4 regions of the Bradyrhizobium sp. Cp5.3 genome follow, and region 4 is predicted to be linked to each of the others. Evidence: predicted binding sites of a transcription regulator. Region 4 holds the regulator's gene; each other region holds the start of a gene.
What was found. Region 4 encodes PhoB, which activates phosphate uptake and scavenging genes when phosphate is short. Its sites were predicted from a motif close to TGTCATNNANCTGTCAT; they were not measured.

Region 1 (4,227 bases), on a different contig from region 4:
GTGTTCAAGGGCGACACCAACTGGCGCAAGATCAAGACGGTCGAGAGCGAGACCTATCGCTGGAACATGAGCTCGACCTATGTGCAGAACCCGCCCTATTTCGAAGGCATGAAGAAGGAGCCGGAGCCGGTCACCGACATCGTCGAGGCGCGCATCCTCGCCATGTTCGGCGACAAGATCACCACCGACCACATCTCGCCGGCCGGCTCGATCAAGCTCACCTCGCCCGCGGGCAAGTATCTCAGCGAGCACCAGGTGCGTCCGGCCGATTTCAATCAGTACGGCACGCGCCGCGGCAACCATGAAGTGATGATGCGCGGCACCTTCGCCAACATCCGCATCAAGAACTTCATGCTCAAGGGTGCCGACGGCAACATTCCCGAAGGCGGTCTGACCAAGCACTGGCCCGACGGCGAGCAGATGTCGATCTACGACGCCGCGATGAAGTACCAGCAGGAGAACGTGCCGCTGGTCGTGTTCGCCGGCGCCGAATACGGCAACGGCTCCTCGCGCGACTGGGCTGCGAAGGGCACGCGCCTGCTCGGCGTCCGCGCCGTGGTCTGCCAGAGCTTCGAGCGCATCCACCGCTCCAACCTGGTCGGCATGGGCGTCCTGCCGCTCACCTTCGAGGAAGGCACCTCCTGGCAGTCGCTTGGCCTGAAGGGCGACGAGAAGGTCACGCTGCGCGGCCTCGTCGGCGACCTCAAGCCGCGTCAGAAGCTGACCGCGGAGATCGTTTCCGGCGACGGCTCGCTCCAGCGCGTCCAGCTGCTCTGCCGGATCGATACGCTGGACGAGCTCGACTACTACCGGAACGGCGGCATCCTGCACTACGTGCTGCGCAAGCTCGCGGCATAAGCGCGGATTTGTGAACGGTGGCTCACTGCGAAGTGAGTAGAAGCTTAAACGAAGGCGGCCTATCAAAAGGCCGCCTTCGCGCGTTTGCGGCACGCTTCAGATGGGCCCGCCCGGCGGAAAACTCCGCCTTGGTGGATCAATGTGCCGCGCCCCGTAAGATTACGGTGACCATCAAGCGATACGATTTTTCCCCCACGAGCTAGGATGTGCGACGTTCGACATGACTGGAATGATGGCTACTAATCAAATTTCACGCTGGTCTGGTGCATTCTGGTCGGGAGCACTCAGCGTCTGTGCCATCATCGCCATCATTCGTCCCGCCCACGCCGATCCCCGCGCCGTGGTCGAACTCTTCACCTCGCAGGGCTGCTCGTCCTGTCCGCCCGCCGACGCAATCATCGGCGAACTCTCCAAGGATCCCTCGATCATCGCGCTGAGCATGCCGATCGACTATTGGGATTATCTCGGCTGGAAGGACACGCTGGCGGATTCGCGCTTCTCCGCACGGCAGCGCGCTTATTCGCGCATGCGCGGCGACCGTGAGGTCTATACGCCGCAGGTCGTGGTCAACGGCTCGGCGCATGTCATCGGCAGCGATCTCGCCGGTATCGAAAGTGCGATCGGAAATACCACCAAGAATGAATCCGTCATGAGCGTGCCGGTAACGATGTCGCTGGCGGGCAAGCAGATCAACGTGTCGGTGGCGGCGAGCAAGGAGCCGGCGGTCTCGCACGGCGAGGTCTGGATCTGCTCGATCTCGAAGTCGGTGCCGATCGCGATCGGCCGCGGCGAGAATCGTGGGCAGCAGATTACCTACCACAACGTGGTCCGCAACGTGCTCAAGGTTGGCGACTGGAACGGCCGTCCGGAAAGCTGGACGGTGCCGATCGAGAACCTGACTCGCGACGGCGTCGACGGCGCGGTGGTCTACGTCCAGGACGGCAATCGCGAAAAGCCCGGTCCGATGCTGGGCGCGGCGTACACGTCGCTGCATTGAAGCGCGTAAATAGTTTCCGAAGATCTTCCCTTCGTCATTCCGGGGCGCGCCTCTTGGCGCGAGCCCGGAATCCATTTCTCATCTTGGAAAATTGGATCGATGGATTCCGGGCTCGCGCTTGGCGCGCCTCGGAATGACAGCGGGCACACATCCCGACCCGATACAAACAAAAAAGGACCAACTCGCGTTGGCCCTCCTTGTCGCGCGTACAGACCCGATCCTGACGACCCCGGGGGGCTGGGGGCTGAGGAATCCGGAACCGAAAGGACCGGGCCAACGCACATGAGTCTTTTCGCAATGCAGGGCGGCAGTCGCTAGGCGGAAAAGAGGCGAGACTATGATTCCTGCTAACGATCCCGTGACGGTTTGTCGCTGAGAAGTTCTACCATAGCGTGTGCCCTGATTCGCCCACGCTCTGGCGGGATTGGCCGGGAACCTCTTGCGGTAAGCAGCAGTTGGCGCAATCATGCAACTGTCATGATCCGCGGGTTCCCGCGACGGTTTCGCGGACGCGATCATGTTGTGCGACAGGAGGCGCCCATGAATCTGTCGGAGGATGCCGATCCGAGCGAGCAGCGCGCAGTGGCGCGTGTCGCCGCTGCGAATTCCCAAGGCAACCGGGTGACGTTCAACCGGCTGGAACTGCATCGCATCCTCAATCTCTACGGCCGCATGGTCGCCGACGGCGAATGGCGCGACTATGCCATCGACTTCCTCAAGGACCGGGCGGTGTTCTCGGTCTATCGCCGCGCCTCTGAAGTGCCGATCTATCGCATCGAGAAAGATCCGCGGCTGGCGCGCAAGCAGGGCATGTACAGTGTAATCTCGGCCACCGGCCTGATCCTGCGCCGCGGCCACGAGCTCGAGCGCGTGCTGCTGGTGATCGACCGCAAGCTGGCGGTCGTTTAGCTGCCGTAGGGTGGGCAAAGGCGCAACGCGCCGTGCCCTCCGCGACCGCTGCGGCAATCGTGGGCACGCTTCGCTTTGCCCACCCTACGAGGTCCTACTTGGTCGGTACCGTGCTGCCGCCCTCGCCGAGGTCGCGCTGCATCATCACGGTGTCCAGCCACCGGCCGAACTTCAGCCCGACATTGGGATGCGTGCCGATCATCCTGAAGCCGCCCCTGGTGTGGACCCCAATCGAGCCGGCGTTGGCGGAATCGCCGATCACGGCGATCATCTGGCGGAAGCCGCGCGCTTCGCATTCGGTGATCAGCCGCTCCAGCAGCAACAGGCCGATGCCGCGGCGGTGGAACGACGGATCGAGATAGATCGAGTTCTCGACCGTGAAGCGATAGGCCGGCCGCGGCCGGTAGGCGCCGGCATAGGCATAGCCGGCCACGCGTCCGTCGAGCATGGCGACGAAGTGGGGATAGCCCCCATCAATCAGCGCGCGATAGCGCCGCGTCATCTCGGCAAGGTCGGGCGGTTCCAGCTCGAACGTCGCCGTGCCCTCGCGGACGGCCTGCTGGTAGATGGCGGTGATGGCGGAAAGGTCGGCCTCAGTGGTGGGCCTGATCTCAGGTGCGGACATGAGGGTAGATTAAAGCGTTCCCGGAACCGCTGAAAGGGGCAATGCCGCGTTCACGTACTCCGTCATTGCGAGGAGCCCTTGCGACGAAGCAATCCAGAGCCCCTCCGCGGGCGCATTTCTGAATTGCTTCGCTGCGCTCGCAACGACGGTGTTTGGGGATGCAGTCAGCCCAAATAAAAACCCCGGCCTTTCGGCCGGGGTTCGTGTCGTTCGCTCGGGTCTACCGCTTAGTCGCGCTGGCCGAGCAGCTGCAGCAGCAGCGTGAACAGGTTGATGAAGTTCAGGTACAGCGACAGCGCACCGGTGATCGCCGCACGCTCTGCGATGTCACCGCCGGCCGACGCGTAGCCGTAGATGTAGTCGTTCTTCAGCCGCTGCGTATCCCAGGCGGTGAGGCCCGCGAACACAAGCACGCCGACCACCGACACGATGAACTGCAGCGCCGTGCTGGCCAGGAACAGGTTCACCAGGCTCGCGATGATGATGCCGATCAGGCCCATGAACAGGAACGAGCCCATCCCGGTCAGGTCACGACGCGTGGTGTAGCCGTAGAGGCTCAGCGCACCGAAGGTCGCCGCGGTGATGAAGAACACCCGCACGATCGAGGTGTGCGTGAACACCAGGAAGATCGAGGACAGCGAGATGCCCATCAGCGCCGAGAACACCCAGAACAGGATCTGGGCAGTCGAGGGGGCGAGGCGGTTGATGCCGGCCGAAATGACGAACACCATGGCGAGGGGCGCCAGCATGAACAGCCATTTCAGCGGGCTTACGAACATCGCGTAGCCGAACGGCGTCAGGAACAGCTTGCCGACGCGGACGGCTTCCGGCGTCGGAA
Region 2 (4,227 bases), on a different contig from region 4:
ACTGCTTGGTGGACGCGAGCTGCCGCGACAGCCTGCGCTGCTCGCTGACATCGAGATGCGTGGCCACCGAGCCGCCGTTCGGCAGCACGTAATACTTCACGAGGATGGCGCGCCCGTCCGGCAGCTCGGTGATCAGGCCGTTGTGGCTTGCCGCCTTCTCGTAGAACTCGTCGTCGGAGACACCGAGGACCCCGCGATCGCGCCGCAGCTTGAGGAGGTCGTAGCCGGTCATGTCGGCCCAGAGGTCCGACCGCGACAGGCCGTAGATCTCGATATAGCGGTCGTTGCAGAAGATGATGCGCCGCTGCGCATCCGTCATCACCACGCCCTGGTTGAGATTGTTCATGGCGGAGGAGACGAAGGCATTGCGCCGCAACTGCGCCCGCTTGGCCCGGCGCAGCGCGGAATGGATCCACAGAACGATCGCGGCCAGGAAGGCGCTGACGGCAACGCCCGCGATGAGAGCCTCCCAGATCACGCCGGGATCGAGCCTGCCGACATGGCCGGACGATGCGAATTGGTCGGACAGCGCGACGGCGCGCGCAGGGGCAGCCGTGCAGGCCAGACACACGACGGCCTGCACAGAAATCAGAATCGTGCTGCCCGCATGCCAGTTCCTGTCAGCCATCAGCCACCCGCGATTTCAACTGCGGATTGTCTGGCTTCACGGGTTTGGATCGGGTAAACGCCTGTACGCGCGACAGAAAAATGTGACGTGAACTACGGCAATTGCCCTGACATGATAAATGCTCCCTTAACGGAAGGCGGCCTCGAGGCACGTTTTCCAGGCAAACAGGCCCCTCCGCAACTCTCGGCGCCCCCACCAGAAATGCCGCAAAACCATGGATAGGGTCGACTGCGTCGTCGTCGGAGCCGGCGTCGTCGGGCTCGCGATCGCCCGGCGCCTCGCCCAGGCCGGGCGCGAGGTGATCGTGCTGGAAGAGGCGGAGGCCATCGGCACCATCACGTCCGCGCGCAACAGCGAAGTGATCCATGCGGGCATCTACTACCGCGCCGGCAGCTGGATGGCGCGCATGTGCGTCAGCGGCAAGCATGCGCTCTACCGCTACTGCGCCGAGCGCGGCATTCCGCACAAGAATTGCGGCAAGCTGATCGTTGCGACGACGCCGAGGGAGACCGAGAAGCTGCAATCGATCAAGGCGCATGCCGAAGCCAATGGCGTGCTCGACATGCAGTTGCTCCCGGGCGAAGCCGCCCGCGCGCTGGAGCCGGCGCTCGCCTGCGACGCCGCGCTGCTCTCGCCTTCCACGGGCATCATCGACAGCCACGCCTACATGCTTTCACTGCGCGGCGAGGCCGAGGCGGCCGGCGCGGCCTTTGCGTTTCACACACCACTGATCCGGGCCAAGGCCGCGGGCGGCGTGATCGAGATCGATGCCGGCGGCGAGGCGCCGATGACGCTGCAATGCGCCCTGCTCGTCAACGCCGCCGGGCTCGCGGCCACCACGGTCGCGCGCCACATCGACGGCATGCCGCTGGAGCAGATTCCGCCGGCCTATCTCGCCAAAGGCAATTACTTCAGCTGCAGCGCCAAGGCGCCGTTCTCGCACCTGATCTATCCGGTGCCCGAGCCCGGCGGGCTCGGCGTGCATTTGACGCTGGACATGGCAGGCCAGGCGCGGTTCGGTCCGGACGTCGAGTGGATCGAGACGATCGACTATGCAGTCGACCCGGCGCGCGCCGAGCGCTTCTATCCGGCCATTCGCAAATATTGGCCGACGCTGCCTGATGGCGCGTTGATGCCGAGCTATTCAGGCATCCGCCCGAAGATCGTGCCGCCGGCTGTCGCCACGCAGGATTTCCTGATGCAGGGCCCGCGCGATCATGGCGTCGAGGGACTGATCAATCTGTTCGGCATCGAATCGCCGGGATTGACGTCATCGCTCGCGATTGCGGATCACGTCGCCGAACTCGCAGGACTCTAGGTCCCGCGCAATGATGATTGCGTGGCGCCCTTGCCGCAGGGACGAGCACAATAGCTCTCGCCCCTGCGTGAAAGGGTGCGATCAACTTTACGATGTGTACGGGGTTACTAGTGGAGCGTGTCGTCCGAGCCGTGCTTCAAACGCTCGATCTGGTCCTTGACCATCAGCTTCCGGCGCTTCAACTCAACAATTTGCAGGTCGTCTGTTGAAAGGTGCACGAGTGCTTCGTGCAATTCGTTTTCGAGAAGTTTGTGCTTCCGCTCCAATTCAACCAGATGTGCCTGAATTGTCATTCGAAACCTCCTCGGTAGGGTTGAACCTTAGGATTCGATCCGGACGGCGAAGTGTACATCAGCGATTCGTTCTGTCGACGATTATCCGTCGTCGCAGCGTCATTTTTGAAAATTCATATGTAATGAAGCGTGAGTACGGAACCGCGCGGGAAAGACTCATGATATCAATGTGCTCGCGCGGCGCGGGAGCGCTCCACCGAAATATCTTGCGGGAGAACGGTGAGCGGCGTCCGGAGATCGCTTGCGATCACGCCACGCAAGGACGATAATTTCCACAGGACGTCCACAGCCTTGTCCTGGAGCTCATCGGGTTTTTCGGCCACCGTAGATCATGACCAATGAAGACGAGCGCGAACTCGAAGCCGAGCTCGCCCGGTTGCAGCAGGAACACCGAGATCTCGACGCAGCGATCGATGCACTGCATCAATCGCCCGCCCCCGATCTATTGCGTTTGCAGCGTCTGAAGAAACGCAAGCTGTTGTTGCGCGACCGGATCGCGTTCATCGAAGACCAGATCACGCCCGACATCATCGCCTGATCGCGAACGCCTCTGGCAGCCCGGACTTACCGCGCCGGGAGTGTCGGCCATGTCCGCGAACACTTGTCTCCGAACACGTCTCCGAACACTTGGTGCGCTTCGCGGGATTCCGCTTGACTCACTTGGAACAAAAAGAGAACATTCGAAAGCCCACCGCCCCCAGGAAAACGCCCATCCATGTCAGCAGCCCTCTTCGATAACAGCCATTATGAACAAGCCTGCGATCAGGCGATCGCGATGTGCGACGGCAACCTGCGCAGCACCATCAAGGCGCTGATCATGGCCAACGAATATCTGGAGGCGGAGCTCGAGGAATTGCAGGCGGCGATTTCGGCCGGCTGCATTCCGGAGACCTCGCGCGGCCAGATGCGGAGCAAGAGCAGCGCCGCCTGATCGCCAAAGCGCGATGGCATCGCGCTTTAGGTTGTTGTTTGAGCATGATCTCCGCGCGAATGCGTTCGGCGTTTGTTGCGAGGGAAAACCGCTTCACGTTTTTCCGGATCATGCTCTACCCGGAGCAACGCCATGTCGGATGTGACCTACTACGTTGCAATGCCCTTCCTGATCGATGCCGACGGATCGCCGGTCGCAGGCGCCGCGGAGGAATGCCAGACTTCGGCGGCCGCCCTGCGGCGCGCCGCGATTCTGGCGCGCGGTACCGGGCACATCGGCGCGGTCGCGTTCAGCCGCAGCGGCGATCCCATGACCGGTGAGTTCGACGACGCCAAGCTGCTGCGCAAATTCGGCAACGTGCCGGAAGACCTCGGCGCGCTCTGACTCTATTGCTCGAGCATGATCTCCGCGCAAACGCGTTCCGCGTTTGTCGCGCGGGAAAACCGCTCCACACTTTGCGCTAACGCGGCCCTTCGGGTCCGGATCATGCTCTAGCTACTCGCGTAGCCTGATCGCCGGCTCGTGCCGCCGCTTCGCCTTGCGCACGTACATTGCCGCATCGGCCTCCTCCAGCGCGCGGCCTGCGTCGGAATGCGGCCCGAGCAGCGCGACGCCGGTGGAGGCACCCGCGTTCACGCGCTGGCCATGGAAGACGAAAGAGAGCTCGTCGATCGCCTGCTCGAAGGCCGCAGCCTTCGCCTTGGCGTCGGTCTCGCTGAGATTCCACAGCAGCAGCGCAAACTCGTCGCCGCCGAGCCGGCCCACCACGTCGGACGCGCGCACCTGCCGCGTCAGCGTGCCGGCGATCGCCTTGAGGACCTCGTCACCGGCGGCATGGCCGAAGGAGTCGTTGATCGGCTTCAGCCGGTCGACATCGAGCACGATCACCGCACCGCTGGCGCGGTAGCGCTTCATGTAGGCAATGGCGCGCTGCAGCTCGCGCTCGAACCCGCGCCGGTTGGGAATGTCGAGCAGGAAATCGGTGTCGGCCGCCGCCTCGAGTTCCGCCACCCGCTGCAGGGCCTCCTTGAGCTTGGCCCGCAGGCTGCGGATGGTC
Region 3 (4,227 bases), on a different contig from region 4:
GCGACAATATCCGCCAGAGCCTCCGGAGAGCTCTCTGTGCTATCGGCAATGGCCGGTTCGTCCGCGGCGACCGTTTCGAGGTCTGCGATGCTGTGGCTCGGATCGCTGCTGATGCTGACGTCGGAACGATCGGGCGGAGCATCTTCCGCGAGGGCGGCAAGGCTTGCCGGAGAAGCGTCTACCGCGACAGGCTCGATGTCAGCGGTCGCACTGCTGGCTGACTCATCAGCGCCAGCAATATCTGCCAGGGCCTCGGGAGAGCTCTCGACGACCTCGATAACGGCTGGCTCGTCCGCAGCGACCAGCTCAACATCCACGGTGTCGCTGTGGTCTGGATCGGCGCTCGTGCTGGCGTCCGGGATCTCGGAGTGGTCTGAAGTCTCGAGAATGGTGAGCGGAGCGTCATCTGCGATGATCGTCTCGATGTCCGCAAGTGTGGTGCAAGATGGGCCGTTGCCGACATCGGGGCCGCCGGCCGAAGTCTCTTCAGAAAGATCCACGGTCGTCGCGCTCTCAACGGCAACCGCGGTGATATCGCGAGACGGCTCGCTGCCGACGCAAATATCGGCAGAAACAGCCGCAAGACCTTCCGTGCTATCGGCAACGACAACGGGAGAGTGTTCCAGAGCGACCGGCGCGACCCTCGCGGCGTCGACCTGCGTCGAGGGCCGAAGCTTACTGAAAGCCCATTTCACCGCAGGAACGCGGCGCAGCAACGCTATCAGTTTCGAAAGCACTGGAAGTTGTCCAAAAGGTACTCGAAATGAGACATCGCTGATTCGCCAGCAAAGCAAAAATTGCCCCGGCCGTCACATAGATGTCAATGGATGCGGCCCAATTGAGGCGCCCGCATCCACGAGTGAGGGCGGCAGCACAAATGCCGTGACCGCTGCTAGCCTTTCGACTGTTACTGACGGCCGCGCTGCATTCCGTTCTCTGATCGTTCTTCCGACATGCAACGCCAGTGAGCAGCGCAGAAGATACACGTGCGCTTGGTGGGCCGCCAGTTTCCCGCCTCAGCGCTTGACGGCCGCTGATGCCACCGTGGGCGCTTCGATGCTTTGCTGCCAGTAGTGTTCGATCTGCTCGATCAAGGCAGGCGGCAAGGGAACGTAGTTGAGCATTTCGGCCTGGGATTTCCCGTTCTCCAGCGACCAGCGAATGAAGTCGATCGCGGCCGCCGACCGTTCCGGAGATTTCGCGGTCTTCGGCATCAACACGAACGTCGTGGCGGTGATCGGATAGGCGTCCTCGCCGGGCGCATTGGTGAGCACGAGATGGAAATCCTTCTCTGCCTTCCAGTCCGCGCTCGAGGCCGCTGCCTGGAACGATGCTGCATCGGGGACGACGAAGTTGCCTGCGCTGTTCTGCACGACACCGAAGGAAATCCTGTCCAGCCGTTGCAGTGCGTAGGTGTATTCGAGATAGCCGATCGCGCCGGGAACGAGACTGACGAGCGAGGCGACGCCGTCATTGCCGCGTCCGCCCAATCCGAGCGGCCACTCGACCGAAGTGCCTTCTCCGACCGCCGTCTTCCATTGAGGACTGACCTTCGAGAGGTAGTTCGACCAGTTGAAAGTCGTTCCGGATCCGTCGATGCGATGAACGACGGTGATCGGCGCGCTCGGCAGCTTGATGTCGGGATTGATCGCCCGTATGGCGGGATCGTTCCAGGACCTGAGCTTGCCGAGATAGATGTCGGCAAGCATCGCTCCCGTGAAGCGGATCTGGCCAGGCTTGACGCCGTCAATATTGACCACCGGCACGACGCCTCCGACCACGATCGGGAATTGCATCATGCCGAGCTTGTCCAATTCTCTGGGATCAAGCGGCATGTCGCTTGCGCCGAAATCGACGGCTTCCTTCTTGATCAAGCCGACGCCAATGCTCGAGCCCACCGATTGATAGCTGACAATGTTGCCGGTCCTGGCCTTGTAGGCGTCGATCCATTTCGCCATCACCGGCGAAACGAAGGTTGAGCCCGCACCCCTGGTGTCGGCAGCAAAGCTTTGCGTCGCCATGACCAGGGCGGTGAAGATGATCGGTAGCCTGAGGCGCTTTGTCATGGGCGCGACCCTAGCAGTTCCAACACCAGGCCAATGTGGTCTATGTCACAAAAGTGCAATGTGCTTTCTGGCGCCGGCGCGGGCGGGAAAAGCCCGGCGTAGTCACTTCGCCGATATGCGGATTTGTCAGCTATATTGTCGCATCTTGCCGGCTAGCGCGATGCGGCGGCGTGGTCCGCCGCCAGTCCTGGCTCAGATCAGATCGCGCAGCACTTCAATCAGCCGGCCACACTGCTCTTCCGTTCCGACCGTGATGCGCAGGAAGTCTTCGATGCGCGGCTTCTTGAAATGCCGGACCAGAACGCCGCGCTGCCGAAGCGCAGCCGCGAGATCGGCTCCGCTTTGGCTGCGATGGCGCGCAAAGACGAAGTTCGCGAGCGAGGGCAGCACCTCGAAGCCGAGCTGCCGGAGATCGCGGGTCAGCGCTTCGCGGCTTGCGATGATGCGGGCGCGGGTCCGCCGAAACGACTCGTCGTCCTCGATGGCTGCGACCGCGCCGGCGATGGCGAGGCCATCGACGGGATAGGAGTTGAAGCTGTCTTTCACCCGTTCCAACGCTTCGATCAGCGGCCGTTGACCGATCGCAAAACCAACCCGCAAGCCGGCGAGCGAGCGCGATTTCGAGAAGGTCTGGACGACGAGCAGATTGTCGTGACGTGCAACGAGCGGCACGGCGCTCTCCGCGCCGAAATCGACATAGGCCTCGTCGACCACCACTAGCCGGTCCGGATCTTCGGCGAGCAGGGCGGCGATTGCGTCGCGCGGCAGGGCGATGCCGGTGGGCGCGTTCGGATTGCAGAGCAGGATGGCACTTGATGGTCGCCGGTAATCGGCGAGCTCAATTCTCATCGCGCCATCGAGTGGCACCTCCTCGTGAGCGACCCCATAGAGGCCGCAATAGACGGGATAGAAGCTGTAGGTGACGTCGGGGAACAGCAGCGGCGCATCGTGCTTCAGAAGAGCCTGGAAGGTGTGTGCGAGAACCTCATCGGAGCCGTTGCCGACGAACACCTCTTCGGGTGCCACATCGCAGCCCGCCGCGATCGCCTCGCGCAGCCGCGTCGCCCGCGGATCGGGATAGAGGCGCAGCCGCTCCGCAGCCGATGCGATCGCCGCCAGCACGCGCGGCGAGGGCGGATAGGGGTTCTCGTTGGTATTGAGCTTGACGATGCCGTCCTGCTTCGGCTGCTCGCCTGGCACATAGGGCGACAGCGTATGGACGACCGGACTCCAGAAGCGGCTCATGATCTCCGATCCAAGTTGATCGGAGCACAGTAGGATATGCCGGGCGTCGGTGGAAGTGCGCCTCCCGTTGAGGATTCGAAGCAGATCTGCACCAGCGTCGCAGCCGGAGACGTTCCCGCAAGCGCTGCCCTCATGCTAGGATTGGCCGCAAACGTGAAGAACCGAAAACAAGAACGAAGGCCGGCGCACCCAGGCTGCGCAGAAGAGCCGCAAAAAGAGAGGAATACATGCCGGGTGCAGCCCTTCCCACCATTCCCTCCATTCCGACCGCGCCCGTGACCGCTGCCATTCTCGACCGCTTGCAGGCAATCGTGGGCGACAGGGGCCTGATCCTGGACGAGCAGGACAAGCGGCCGTTCGTGACCGACTGGCGCGGCGCGCTGGCCGGGCAGGCTGCAGCGGTCGTGCGTCCCGCCAGCACCGCGGAAGTCTCCGCCGTCGTGAAGCTCTGCTATGACAACGGCATTGCCATCGTGCCGCAGGGCGGCAACACCGGTCTGATGGGCGGCGCTACGCCGTGGCCTACGCATCGCGGCATCCTGCTGTCGCTCGGCCGCATGAACCATGTGCTGAATGTCGATCCCGTCGGTTACGCCATGACCGTGGAGGCGGGCTGCATCCTCGAGACGCTTCAGGACACGGCTGCACGTCATGACCGCTTCTTTCCGCTCAGCCTGGGTGCCCAGGGCTCGTGCATGATCGGAGGCAATCTGTCGACCAATGCCGGCGGCGTGCAGGTGTTGCGCTATGGCAATGCGCGCAATCTGGTGCTGGGCCTCGAGGTCGTGCTGGCCAACGGCGACGTCTGGGATGGCTTGCGCGCACTCAAGAAGGACAATACCGGCTACGACCTCAAGCATCTGTTCATGGGCGCCGAAGGCACCCTCGGCATCATCACCAAGGCGGTGCTGAAGCT
Region 4 (4,227 bases):
GAATCCGCCGCCGAGCGCTTTCGCCAGCGACATCACGTCGGGCGTGACGCCGAGGCGGCGGTGCGCGAACAGATCGCCGGTACGGCCCATGCCGGTCTGCACCTCGTCGAATGCGAGCAAGAGGCCACGCTCGTCGCAGAGTTGGCGCAGCGCCTTGAGGAATGCCGGCGTCGCCGAGCGCACGCCGCCCTCCCCCTGGATCGGCTCGATCAGGATGCCGGCAGTCTGCGGACCGATCGCCTTCTTGACGGCGTCGAGATCGCCATGCGGGACCTGGTCGAAGCCTTCCATCGGCGGACCGAAACCTTCGAGATATTTTGCCGAGCCCGTCGCAGCCAGCGTCGCGAGCGTGCGGCCATGGAAGGCGCCCTCGAAAGTGATCATGCGAAAGCGCTCGGGATGCCCCTTCGACGCGTGATAGCGGCGCACGACCTTGATCACGCATTCCAGCGCTTCCGCACCGGAATTGCAGAAGAACACGAAGTCCGCAAAGCTCTCGTTGCAGAGGCGGCTCGCAAGACGTTCGCCATCCGGGCTCTGGAACAGGTTCGACATATGCCAGAGTTTCGTCGCCTGCTCCTGCAGCGCCTTGACCAGCACGGGATGGGCATGGCCGAGCGCGTTCACCGCGACGCCGGACGTGAAGTCGAGATAGCGCTCGCCATTGGTGGCAATCAGCCAGCAGCCTTCGCCGCGCTCGAAACCGATGTCGGCCCTGGCGAAAACGGGAAGCAGATGCGGCGCGGCGCTCTTGGTCATGGCTGTCACTTGGTGTTGAGGACGGCCTCAACGCGCATTGCGCAGCGCACCAATGACCGTCCCGGAAAACGAAACGTGCCGCCTTTTCAGGGCGGCACGTGAGGGCATCTTATGCCTGGCAGAACGGGAGTCAATGCCGCCGGCAAGCCTCGGGAAACGCAGAATCCGTAGTCTTGCGGTGCCTATTTTGTGGTGGTTTCGCTACGGAACATGTGGAAGCGAGTCGGCGGACTCTTGCGCGTGAGTCACGCCATATTGTAGCGTTTGGCTTGTCAGATACGACATCTCGTGCAGCGGTTCTGATCCTCTAAGTCCTCATGTACCGGCGTAAACGTTCGGGCGTTCTAGTCGCGCCCGGCGAGCCTTAAGGGATTCTGGCGGCACGGGTTTTTCGAGGCTTAGGCAATCGCTGCGAGGCCCCAGGATGGCTGGCGCGCGGCGAGGGAAAGGGTGCAATGACGGTTTTGACCTGGTCCGACGATCGCGTCGAGCAGTTGAAAAAGCTCTGGGAGGCCGGACTTTCGGCCAGCCAGATCGCAGCCGAGCTCGGCAATGTGACCCGCAATGCCGTGATCGGCAAAGTGCACAGGCTCGGCCTGTCCGGCCGCGCCAAGAGCCCGTCTTCGGCAGCTCCGCGGCCGCGCAAGGCGCGTCCCGCGCAGCACATGATGCGGGTGTCCCGTCCGATCTCGCGCGGCAACACCGCGCTGGCGCAGGCCTTCGAGGTCGAGGTGGAGCCCGATCCGGTCACCTACGACAACGTGGTGCCGATGAGCCAGCGGCTGTCGCTGCTCGAGCTGAACGAGGCGACCTGCCACTGGCCGGTTGGCGATCCCTCGAGCCCGGATTTCTTCTTCTGCGGCGGCAGGGCGCTCTCGGGCCTGCCCTACTGCGCCCAGCACTCGCGCGTCGCCTACCAGCCGGCAGCCGACCGCCGCCGCGCCCCGGCGAAGCCGGGCACGCGCTGAGCTAGCTTTCGTCGACGATCAGGATGAGGCCGTCACGCGACGACGGCCCAGTCAAACTCCGCGTCGTCTCGGCGAAAGCCGGGAGCCATTACCGCCAGCGGATGTGATGACGGGGACTCGGAGTTACCCTCTTCGCGCAACAACTGCGCCCTGGGGCGATGCGTCCCGCGCCCCGTGCGCAATTGCGCACCAGGCCCGGACGACGAGATTGTGGCGACAGCCCGCCAACCTGTCAGACCTTAAGTCTGCTCCGCCTTCGCGAAACGATCATCCAGCGCATAGCCGGCACCACGCACGGTGCGGATCGGGTCCTGTTCGCGGCCGAGATTGAGCAGCTTGCGAAGGCGGCCGATATGCACGTCGACAGTGCGCTCGTCGATGTAGATGTCGCGGCCCCAGACGCTGTCGAGCAGCTGCTCGCGCGAGAACACGCGGCCCGGATGCTCCAGGAAGAACTCCAGGAGGCGATACTCGGTCGGACCGAGATCGATCGGCCGGCCCGAACGCGCCACGCGGCGCTTTTCGCGGTCGAGCTCGATGTCGCCATAGGCGAGCACCGTGGCGAGCCGCTCGGGGCTTGCACGTCGGAGCAGACCCTTCACGCGCGCCAGGAGCTCCGGCACCGAGAACGGCTTGACGATGTAGTCGTCGGCGCCGGTCGCAAGGCCACGTACCCGCTCGCTCTCCTCGCCGCGCGCGGTGAGCATGATGATCGGGAGCTGCTTGGTCTCGGGCCGGGCACGCAACCGCCGGCACAGCTCGATGCCGGACAGGCCCGGCAGCATCCAGTCGAGCACGATCAGATCGGGTATGTGTTCCTTGAGGCGGGTGTCGGCATCGTCGCCGCGCATCACCGTCTCGACGTCATAGCCGTCGCCTTCGAGGTTGTAACGGAGCAGCTCGGTCAGAGCTTCTTCGTCTTCAACCACCATAATGCGTGCGCCCATGGGGTCGTCGCTCCTTAGCTATTCGGGACCGTCGTGGCGAAGGTCGTCATGTCGCCCTTCGGCCGCTTGTCGGCGATGGCCTGGCCTTCGATCATGTAGAACACGGTTTCGGCAATGTTGGTGGCGTGGTCGCCGATCCGTTCGATGTTCTTGGCGCAGAACATCAGGTGGATGCAGAAGGAGATGTTGCGCGGATCCTCCATCATATAGGTGAGGAGCTCGCGGAACAGCGAGGTGCAGATGGCGTCGACTTCCTCGTCACCCTTCCACACCGCCATCGCCGCCGGCAGATCGTGCGCGGCATAGGCGTCCAGCACCGACTTGACCTGCTGCTGCACGAGGTCGGTCATATGCTCCAGGCCGCGGAACAGCTTGAGCGGATGAAAGTCCGTCTCCAGCGCTGCGACGCGCTTGCCCATGTTCTTGGCGAGGTCGCCGATGCGTTCGAGGTCGGTCGCCACGCGCATCGCGCCGACGATCTCGCGCAGGTCGACCGCCATCGGCTGGCGGCGGGCGATGGTCAGGACGGAGCGCTCCTCGATCTTCTTCTGCAGCGCGTCGATCTCGGTATCACCGGCGACCACACGTTGACCGAGCGCGACATCGCGGCGGATCAGCGCATCGACGGAATCGACGATCATGCGCTCGGCGAGCCCGCCCATCTCCGCGACCAGCCGGGTGAGCTCCTGCAGGTCGGTGTCGAAGGCCTTTGCGGTGTGTTCGGAACCCATATCCTGTCTCCTCAGCCGAAGCGGCCGGTGATGTAATCCTGCGTGCGCCGATCGGTCGGCGACGTGAAGATCTTGCTGGTGTCGTCGAACTCGATCAGCTCGCCGAGATACATAAAGGCGGTCTTGTCGGAGACGCGCGCCGCCTGCTGCATGTTGTGGGTGACGATCGCGATCGTGTAATTCTCGGACAGCTCCTGGATCAGCTCCTCGACCTTGGCGGTCGAGATCGGGTCCAGCGCCGAGCAGGGCTCGTCGAACAGGATCACCTCGGGCCGCACCGCGACGGTGCGCGCGATGCAGAGGCGCTGCTGCTGGCCGCCGGAGAGCGAGAGGCCCGAGGCGTTGAGCTTGTCCTTGACCTCGTTCCAGAGCGCGCCGCCGCGCAGCGCCTTCTCGACGCGGTCGTCCATCTCGGACTTCGATATCTTCTCATAGAGGCGGATGCCGAAGGCGATGTTCTCGTAGATCGTCATCGGGAACGGCGTCGGCTTCTGGAACACCATGCCGACGCGGGCGCGCAGCAAATTGAGGTCGAGCTTGGGATCGAGAATGTTGGTCTGGTCGAGCATGAGCTGACCGGTGACGCGCTGACCCGGATAGAGGTCGTACATCCGGTTGAAGATGCGCAGCAGGGTCGACTTGCCGCAGCCCGACGGGCCGATGAACGCCGTGACGCGGTTGGTGCCGAGCGTGAGGTTGATGTTCTTCAGCGCGTGGTGCTCGCCGTAATAGAAGTTGAGGTTGCGCACCGTCACCTTGGCCGGGGCTTCCGGCAGCGGTTGCTGCGACGCCAGGTGACCGTTGGCACTCACGGATACGGAA

Region 1: K289_RS0127655 (DUF2794 domain-containing protein) is a predicted target of PhoB. The motif match lies at 2,318-2,334, and genes of this name have one in related genera.
Region 2: K289_RS0120535 (YdcH family protein) is a predicted target of PhoB. The motif match lies at 2,326-2,342, and genes of this name have one in related genera.
Region 3: pstS (phosphate ABC transporter substrate-binding protein PstS) is a predicted target of PhoB. The motif match lies at 2,110-2,126, and genes of this name have one in related genera.

Annotation. Positions count from the first base shown of each region.
Region 1 is NZ_AUFA01000025.1:30,614-34,840, forward strand. It holds gene acnA (aconitate hydratase AcnA) at 1-858, shown strand, start outside; gene K289_RS0127650 (thioredoxin family protein) at 1,079-1,855, shown strand; gene K289_RS0127655 (DUF2794 domain-containing protein) at 2,396-2,764, shown strand; gene K289_RS0127660 (GNAT family N-acetyltransferase) at 2,859-3,389, opposite strand; gene K289_RS0127665 (Bax inhibitor-1/YccA family protein) at 3,617-4,227, opposite strand, start outside.
Region 2 is NZ_AUFA01000013.1:79,368-83,594, reverse strand. It holds gene K289_RS0120545 (EAL domain-containing protein) at 1-628, opposite strand, end outside; gene K289_RS0120540 (NAD(P)/FAD-dependent oxidoreductase) at 843-1,946, shown strand; gene K289_RS0120535 (YdcH family protein) at 2,054-2,239, opposite strand; gene K289_RS0120530 (YdcH family protein) at 2,571-2,777, shown strand; gene K289_RS0120525 (hypothetical protein) at 2,955-3,170, shown strand; gene K289_RS0120520 (hypothetical protein) at 3,303-3,554, shown strand; gene K289_RS0120515 (GGDEF domain-containing protein) at 3,666-4,227, opposite strand, start outside.
Region 3 is NZ_AUFA01000004.1:205,735-209,961, reverse strand. It holds gene K289_RS51460 (hypothetical protein) at 1-737, opposite strand, end outside; gene pstS (phosphate ABC transporter substrate-binding protein PstS) at 1,017-2,066, opposite strand; gene hisC (histidinol-phosphate transaminase) at 2,259-3,311, opposite strand; gene K289_RS0108720 (FAD-binding oxidoreductase) at 3,539-4,227, shown strand, end outside.
Region 4 is NZ_AUFA01000001.1:242,998-247,224, forward strand. It holds gene K289_RS0101155 (aspartate aminotransferase family protein) at 1-759, opposite strand, end outside; gene K289_RS0101160 (GcrA family cell cycle regulator) at 1,215-1,727, shown strand; gene phoB (phosphate regulon transcriptional regulator PhoB) at 1,967-2,674, opposite strand; gene phoU (phosphate signaling complex protein PhoU) at 2,689-3,405, opposite strand; gene pstB (phosphate ABC transporter ATP-binding protein PstB) at 3,417-4,227, opposite strand, start outside.